2 regions of the Pseudoalteromonas maricaloris genome follow, and region 1 is predicted to be linked to the other one. Evidence: riboswitches for the same ligand, from Rfam matches in the RefSeq annotation. Region 1 holds a riboswitch; the other holds the start of a gene.
The links. A riboswitch is a leader RNA that binds a small molecule or an ion and turns the genes downstream of it on or off. The one in region 1 is predicted to bind cobalamin.
Positions count from the first base shown of each region.

Region 2: it holds a riboswitch for cobalamin, as region 1 does, so the genes downstream of both, CTT31_RS15795 (TonB-dependent receptor domain-containing protein) here and CTT31_RS13795 (ABC transporter ATP-binding protein) in region 1, are expected to answer to the same signal.

Region 1 covers NZ_CP024625.1:3,117,433-3,121,650, reverse strand. Annotated here, with positions in the region: gene CTT31_RS13810 (FAD:protein FMN transferase) at 1-768, shown strand, start outside; gene nqrM ((Na+)-NQR maturation NqrM) at 869-1,081, shown strand; gene CTT31_RS13800 (histidine phosphatase family protein) at 1,162-1,761, shown strand; cobalamin riboswitch at 1,780-1,907, shown strand; gene CTT31_RS13795 (ABC transporter ATP-binding protein) at 1,977-2,774, shown strand; gene CTT31_RS13790 (FecCD family ABC transporter permease) at 2,771-3,796, shown strand; gene cobT (nicotinate-nucleotide--dimethylbenzimidazole phosphoribosyltransferase) at 3,789-4,218, shown strand, end outside.
Region 2 covers NZ_CP024625.1:3,555,006-3,559,223, reverse strand. Annotated here, with positions in the region: gene CTT31_RS15810 (ketopantoate reductase family protein) at 67-969, opposite strand; gene CTT31_RS15805 (VanZ family protein) at 962-1,312, opposite strand; gene CTT31_RS15800 (YajQ family cyclic di-GMP-binding protein) at 1,465-1,947, shown strand; cobalamin riboswitch at 2,034-2,282, shown strand; gene CTT31_RS15795 (TonB-dependent receptor domain-containing protein) at 2,318-4,180, shown strand.

The sequences.
Region 1 (4,218 bases):
AACCGTTTAGCAGCGCATACCGTCATGCCTATTAGTGAAGATTTTCGCTTGGTAGTTGCAGAATCTATCCGCCTTGGAAAGTCGACTAAAACGCTTGATGTTACGATGGGGCCGCTTATCGATTTGTGGGGATTTGGTCCTGACAAAAGACCAACAATGCGTCCGTCACAGGCCGAGTTAGACGATATGCGCACTCGTATCGGTGTCGATAAGCTTATTTTAAATGAGCGTGGCCTTGCGAAAACAGTTGCGGGGCTGGAATTATCATTCTCTGCAACCGCTAAAGGTTATGGCATAGATAAGGTCGCTGAGGTGATTGAGAGTCATGATATTCATGACTATATGGTTGAAATCGGTGGCGAGCTTCGCGTTTCTGGCAAGAAGCCGGATGGTGAGTGGCGTATTGCTATCGAGAAACCCGATGCGCCTGTTGGTCAACGCCAAATTCACCGCGTGATAGAGCCCGGCAAAAATGGTATTGCAACTTCAGGAGACTACCGTATTTTTTACGAAATGGACGGTGAAACCTTTACACACCTTATTGACCCTACAACGGGTCGCCCAGTTAAACATGAGCTGGTATCGGTAACGGTACTACATCCATCTGCGATGACGGCTGATGGCCTAGCAACAGCATTGACTGTGATGGGCACTGAACGTGCAAAGGCGTATGCCACCGAGCATCAACTCCCCGTGTATTTGATGTATAAAAGTCCTGAAGGGATCAAGAGTTACGCGAGTGAAGCATTTCAGCCGTACTTGAATTAAGCTGTACAACACCCCATAATTTAATTGTGAGTGACGCCATGAAAGCGTATAATTTGCGCGTCGTCACTCAATTCAATGTAGCAATAAAAGGGGCTAGATAATGTCTTTATTCCTCCTTACTTTCGGTTTACTTATGCTTATCGCTGTTGCGATGGCAGTAGGCGTTATCGTACAAAAGAAATCCATGGCAAGTAGCTGTGGTGGTTTGGGCTCAATGGGCATTGACAAAATTTGTGATTGCGACGATCCATGCGACAAACGCAAAAAGCGGTTAGCAAAAGAAGAGATGTGGAAAGAAAACCAGATCCTGTAACCGTAGAATGATATTAATTGAAAACGCAAGCTTAGCTTGCGTTTTTGCTTTTTGGGTAACAAACCTTAGGTTAAGTAAAAATGCAGCGGCAGCTATATTTTGTTCGTCATGGTGAAACGACTCTATCAGGCCATTTACTTGGAGTGACAGATCCCGAGCTCAGTACCATAGGTGCTCAGCAATTGCTGCAATCGTTAACGAGTCTAAGTGGCCTGCAGCGTATTATTAGCTCTCCAAGGAAGCGCTGCCTGAATACAGCCACAGCCTTTGCAAAGCAGTATCAACTCCCCGTTGAGGTGGAGGCAAATCTCGCCGAATTTGATTTTGGATTATGGGATGGACAACCTTATGATACGCTTTGGCGCGAAACCCAATTTCCAAGCATCGGTGACTTTTGGCAAAACCCTTGGCTGCACACGCCTCCTGAGGGCGAGTCCATGTATGATTTTCATCACCGGGTCGCCACGTGGTGGCACAGCATTTTGGCGTCGCCAAGTGAAGAGTGTATCGCCGTCGTAGCGCATGCAGGAGTAATAAAAGCGCTTGTAACACTTATTCTCGACCTATCGCCCGAGCTCACCGCATACCAATCGAAGATAGATATTCCTTATGCGGGTATAGTAAAAGTTGAGGTGTTTTACGACAGCTGCCAAACTGCTTGGCCAAAAGTTGTATTTTAGACGTCTAGACTTCATAATATTGCAAATTTCGTGATAGGCAGATATTGGGAATGAGGTGTGAGTCCTCAACTGTCCCCGCAACTGTAAGTGTATGAGCCTTGTCTCTTGCATAAGTCAGATACCAAGGCCTATCCATATACTTAAGCGGGCAGACTTAAGTCAAAGTTGTCGCTTGTCTATAAGCTACTACTTTGCCGTGCCCAATCAGAGGTGCTATGGCAGTCACTCCACAATTTCAAGTCGATAAACTTAGCGTACAGCTTGGTGGTAAAGCCATCTTAAAGGCACTCAGCTTTGCTATTAATTCGGGTGAATTTATTGGTTTGCTCGGACCGAATGGTGCTGGAAAGTCGACTTTGCTGCGCACTTTATATCAATACACAGCACCAAGTTCTGGGGCGCTACTTTTCAATGATAAGCCGTTAGCTAGTTATGGACGTAAAGCCTACGCGAGACATGTTGCTGTGGTGCTACAAGAGATCCCCGCTGAGTTTACTCTGCCATTATTTGATATGGTATTGATGGGGCTAACACCGAATAAATCACTGCTCGCGACAACAACGGCTGCTGAAAAACAGGCAATCTTACATGCCATTGAGCAGGTTGGATTGAGCCATAAATTGGAGCAATGTTTTAGCTCCTTGTCTGGTGGGGAGAAGCAAAGGGCAATGATCGCACGTGCCATGGTGCAAGCGCCTCAAGTATTGATAATGGATGAGCCCACCAGCCATTTGGACATTAAATATCAAATCCAAATTATGGAGCTGGCCAAACAGCTTGGTGTTACTATTATTGCGTCTTTTCACGACTTAAATTTGGCTAGCGCCTTGTGCGACCGCTTATTAGTATTAAATAACGGTGAGCTTGTTGCAGATGGGTCGCCACTTGAAGTCATTACCGAAAGCCTATTAAGCCAAGTTTTTGGGGTATGCGCAGAGGTTTCTACTGTCTGCCATCCGCCAAATAACAGTGAGATCCCACATATACGCTTTCATTACGGGTATCAATTATGATTGCCGCAAAGCGGATCGCGTTGATATCGATACTGCTATTGAGCTTGTGCTGTTTTAGCATGCTGATGGCACTTAAGATCGGTGCGATTGATTTATCTTGGCATACGGTTATACAAGCGATTATTAATTTCGATCCCAACGTACTTCAACAACGAGTGGTAGTTGAGCTTCGTCTGCCACGGACGTTACTGGCGATGAGCGCGGGAGCAGGACTGGCGATAGCGGGTCTTATTTTACAAACCGTGACGCGTAACCCTCTAGCTGATCCTTATTTATTTGGTATTTCTTCAGGTGCTTCATTCGGTGTGGTGGTGCTTATCGCGCTATTTGGTGCACAGTCTAGCCTAATGATGTCTGGGGCTGCATTTGTCGGAAGTTTGCTGTCTATCTTGCTACTTTTATTTGTGGCAAATCGCAATGCGCTACAGCAGGTGGAAACTATGCTCTTGGCGGGCGTTGCACTTTCTTTTCTGTTCAGTGCCTTTACCAGCTTGTTGCTTTATTGGAGTGACCCTCAAGCCATCAGTGCAATCTTGTTTTGGAATCTAGGCTCATTTGCAAGGGCGAGCTGGCAATGGCTATGGCTTCCTTGTTTGGTCGTGCTACTGAGTTTTATCACGCTTTTAGTGATGCGTCGGCCACTCAACGCTTTGTTGCTCGGAGATGAGAGTGCCACCACGCTTGGCGTGAATGTAGGACGAGTGCGAATAGGTATGTTGTTATTGAGCTCCTTACTCACCGCAGTACTTGTGGCTGCGTGCGGCGGAGTCGGATTTGTAGGCTTGATGATCCCGCATATCGTGCGCTTTTTTATCTCGCAAGCAAAGGTCATTGGGCTTGTGGCCACCGCGCTTTGCGGTTCGCTTTTGATGCTATGGGTGGATGTATTGTCGCGCACGCTTATCGATAATCAGGAACTTCCCGTGGGGGTGATCACCGCCGCCATTGGCAGCGTGTTCTTCTTAGCATTGCTTATTTTCAAAAATCGCCGCTCTGGAGGCGTCGGAGTTACCCATGGTTAAACCGTTAGATACTCGCTTAAACACGCTTATTCAACAGCGCATTGATTTAAAAACCAAACCGCTAGGTGCGCTTGGTAAGCTTGAAGTCTTGGCTGCGCAGCTAGTACAGATCTTCTCACAAGGGCAGACGCAATTAAACATAGAGCAGTTAGCAATAACACGCCCTGCAATGTTTGTTTTTGCGGGTGACCATGGTATTGCAAGCCAAGGGGTTTCTATTGCGCCAAGCGAAGTGACTGGGCAAATGGTTGCAAACTTTGTGCAGGGCGGTGCAGCGATCAACGTCTTTTGTCGACAACTTGGTTGGCAGTTAACCGTAGTAGACTGTGGCACGTTAGTGCCATGCGAGCCTGCGCCGAATTTGCGCTCGCAGCGACTTGGCGATATTACTCATGCCTTCCATAAACAACCCGCGATGAGCG
Region 2 (4,218 bases), 440 kb from region 1:
GCTGTATCCCTAATTCGCTGTGCAAATAACTTTGTGGGAGACGGTTTACCCGCCGAGAAGTTAAGCCTATTGTTGGGCTGGCTGCCAGCGCTTATTCACTTCATCAAATAACTGTTGATTAAACGGTACATCAATATTTTGTTTTGCTGCTAGCTCGCAAATATAGCCGCACATAGCGTCAATTTCAGTGCGCCTGTTATTTGCGATATCCTGATTCATTGAAGAGCGATTGTTTGCTGTTTGCGCCATTACAGTGTAAGCAAGCGTGACTAGCTCGCTAAGCGCTAAGTTTACACCTGTACTTGTGGCCACAAGCTGTACTTCATTCATTAAATTAAGGATTTGGGCTGCGTATTTGGGCTGTCTTAGCTGACCATTTGCGACTTGTTCCAATGCACTTAACGGGTTAATGGCAATATTAACCGCCAGCTTTTTCCAAAGTGTTGGCATGATATCAAACGTGGTTTGGGCATTTTCAAATGTGCTAAACAGTTGCGAGAATACGCGCGGGTAGTGGCATTCTGCTGGTGAATTTAACGGCCCAAACCAAGTTGCACCTTGTCCTGTATGATGCACAATGTCTGCGACTTTATAGCCCGCAATGGATGTGCTTAAGAAGTAGGCGGATTGTGTTTTTTCAAGCGCTGCTAACTCACCAGACCAATCTACCATGCCATTATGACTAAGGATTAGTGCGCCATTTTTTGAAAGTGCGGGTCGAAGCGCTTGGAGTGCTTCGATTACTTGATATGCTTTAACGGGAATGATTAGCGTATCTATACTGCTGGCAGGGAGTTCTGCAAGTGTTTTGGTGCTGCATGGGATGGTTTGTTGAATACTTGCTGTTTGATAGCGATAAGTCGCCGCGCGTTTATTTCGAGTGATCAGCGTAATTTGATGAGATTGACTAAGGTGCTGGGCGAGCAGTAATCCTATCGCCCCTTCACCTAAAATATGTATGTTAGCCATGTTTTCTGTTGCGCCAACTTGTCCAAATATAAAATAGAACAAAATAACTGACCGCACCGGCTAAATCAGCTAAAAAATCAGCGGTAGATGCTTGGCGATACGGTAATGAATGTTGCATCCACTCAATTCCTGCTCCATACAATGACAGCAATACTATGTGTGTCCATACTTTCACTTTAAAAGCATGGTGAGAGATAAACGCAAGCACAAAAAATACACCAAAATGTGCCACTTTATCGATATTTGGGAACAGCTTTGGAGACAAGCTAATTTCCTTTGCGAATAGCACCGTACATATAATTAAAGAGATAATCAAAAGAGCTTTATAAACGCGCCGTGTCACAATACATCCTACTTCTGTATGACTAAGAGAGCAGTATACCATCGAAAACTGTCCATTGGGTGAACATCCTAATACGCTGTTTAAAAACTTAAAGTAACTCAAATTAAGCATAAACTGCTATAATCGAGCCAAAATGACTTTAGGAGAGAAGCATGCCTTCATTTGATATTGTATCTGAAATTGATATGACAGAAGCAAAAAATACCGTAGACAACGCGGTTCGTGAGCTTGATACACGTTTTGATTTTCGTGGCGTAGATGCGTCAATCGAGCTAAGCGGTGAAATGATTAACCTCAAAGCGGAAGCAGAACAGCAAGTTATGCAATTGTTCGATATGTTAGTGGGTAAAGCGGCAAAGCGTGGCCTTGATGTGGCAAGCTTCGAGTTAAAAGACATTGAGCGCTCTGGCAAATACGTTTCACGTAAGGTGGCGTTAAAGCAAGGCATCGACAAAGAGATGGCGAAAAAACTGGTTAAGCTTATTAAAGACTCAAAAGTTAAAGTTCAAGCATCAATTCAAGGCGATACGGTACGTGTAACGGGTAAAAAACGTGACGATTTGCAAGAAACGATGCAACTGGTTCGTACCGGTGAGCTTGGCCAACCATTTCAATTCAAAAACTTCCGCGACTAATTACGCTTTACTTCATTCCAAAAGTGCATAGATTGCACTTTTGGATTTCTAGACGTCCATTGACAATCATTCCGAAACCCAAGACAATAGCCTCGCATTTTCAAGGTGCTGTACACAACCTAGTGTGGTTGCTAAGTGTATAGATAATCGGGAAACTGGTGCGAACACAAGGGAACATCTAATTGCGTTAATCAACAATAAATTGAATAAGACAGTTTATTGCACGTGATTAGCTTGGATCGGTTCTATGCCAGCGCTGCCCCCGCAACGGTAGAGTGAACTGCTAATTTGCAGGTTTACTGAGCCCGGAGACCGGCCTTGAAACAGTCACTTTGTGTTCTTGTACGGTGGGTACAAGTTAGGGGAAACCATGTTAAATAAAACTGCTCTAAGCGCGGCGATAGCGACGGCGCTCTCTTTTTCAGCGTTTGCTGATCAAAATGTTGAACATATCACTGTTACTGCCAATAAATTTGAACAATCTCTAGAAAGCGCACTGTCTGCCATTACGGTTATAGGTCGTGCTGATATTGAAAAAAGCAATGTTCAAGATGTCGTATCGCTACTCGATAATGTCGCAGGTATTCAAGCGGTTAGAAACGGTGGCTTCGGCCAAAGTGTGAGTTTATTCCTACGCGGTAATGATGCTAAGCATACGCTAGTGTTAATCGATGGGGTTCGAGTGACGGATGCAAACTCCGGTGACAATTCGCTCACTAATTTACCACTTAATAGCATCGAAAGGATTGAGATCATTCGTGGTGCCAAAGCTGCGATTTATGGTTCAGATGCCATTGCTGGCGTGATTAATATTATTAGTCGCGAAGGGAATAACAATACTATCGCGCTTACGACTGGGAGTAACAATTACTCCAAGACCGAAGCAACGGTAAATTACAAAAAAGACAAGTTTAGTATTGCAGCTAATGCGGGTTACACTCATACCGATGGCTATGATGTGATAGAGAAAGACCCTGAAGCTGCAATCACAAAAAACCATGACCGTGATGGATATTATAACGGTAATGCCGGTTTAAATGTGCAGTATGGTGATGAAGAAAGTGGCATTTTTAGCTTACGTTCACAGTACAGTGAAGGTGAGGGGGAGTATGACTCTTTTGGTAGTGATGCTTACCGTTTCCATAACTACACCAATAAGTTGACGTGGAAAAGACGTACTGACAAGTTTAGCCAAAGTGCGTCATACAGCTTAGGTAAGGAACAAAACGTTCAAATCGGTAATAGTGCTGACGATAACGCTTATGTCACCAAACGCAGCCAATTTGAATATCAGTCGCAATATAGTTTAACTGAAGCTTTGATCTTCACGGGTAACTTTACCTTTCTAAATGAAGATGTTGGTGATTCTACCGCCTCTTTTTCAGAGCCTGAGCGTGATAACTTATCTTTAGCACTAGGTGGGTTTTACAACGATGAAAATTGGCTGGCAGAGGTTGTACTGAGAACGGATGATTATGATTTTCATGGTCGTGCAAACACCTACACAGTTGCTGTAGGCAAGCAACTCATGGATGGCCTGAGTGTTAAGTTGAATCATGGTACTGCCTTTAGAGCACCTTCTTTATCACAGGCGTTTGTGATTGATAGTCCTTACTATCTGCCTAACCCAAATATTAAGCCGGAAGAAGCCACTAATAATGAAATTATTGTCACATGGAGCGGCGAGAACTTCCGTGTGGAAGCTGCGGTATACGATAACCGTATTACCGATAAAATCGTTTATCAGCAAAATGATAAATGGAAATACGTCCCTTACAATGTTCAGCGCGCTGACTTTGAAGGTGCTGATCTTTCTATCGAAATTGAAGACAACTTTGGTATCGAGCATACGGTAAATGCGAGCTATGTGAGTGCTAAAGACGCTGATACCGATAAGCAATTACAGCGCAGAGCGAGACGTACCTTAACTTATTCAGTCAGTAAAGAGTGGGAAAATGTCGACGCAACACTGACCTTAGTCCATAGAGGTAATCGCGACGATAAAGTATGGGGAGCTGAAGGTGCATATACAGTGACTTTACCGTCATATACGCTGTTTAACTTAGCTGCTAACTATACGTTTTTCGACGGATTCAAGTTAAATGGCCGAATTGAAAACTTAACCGATAAGCGTTATTTCAATGCCACAGCGGGCGAAGCAAAAGATGGCTCTTTACTGGGCTATAAGCCACTAGGTAGACAAGCCTACGTTGGTGTGAGCTACAGCTTCTAATGCGTTAACTGCTTTTCTATACCCAGAGTGATCCATCA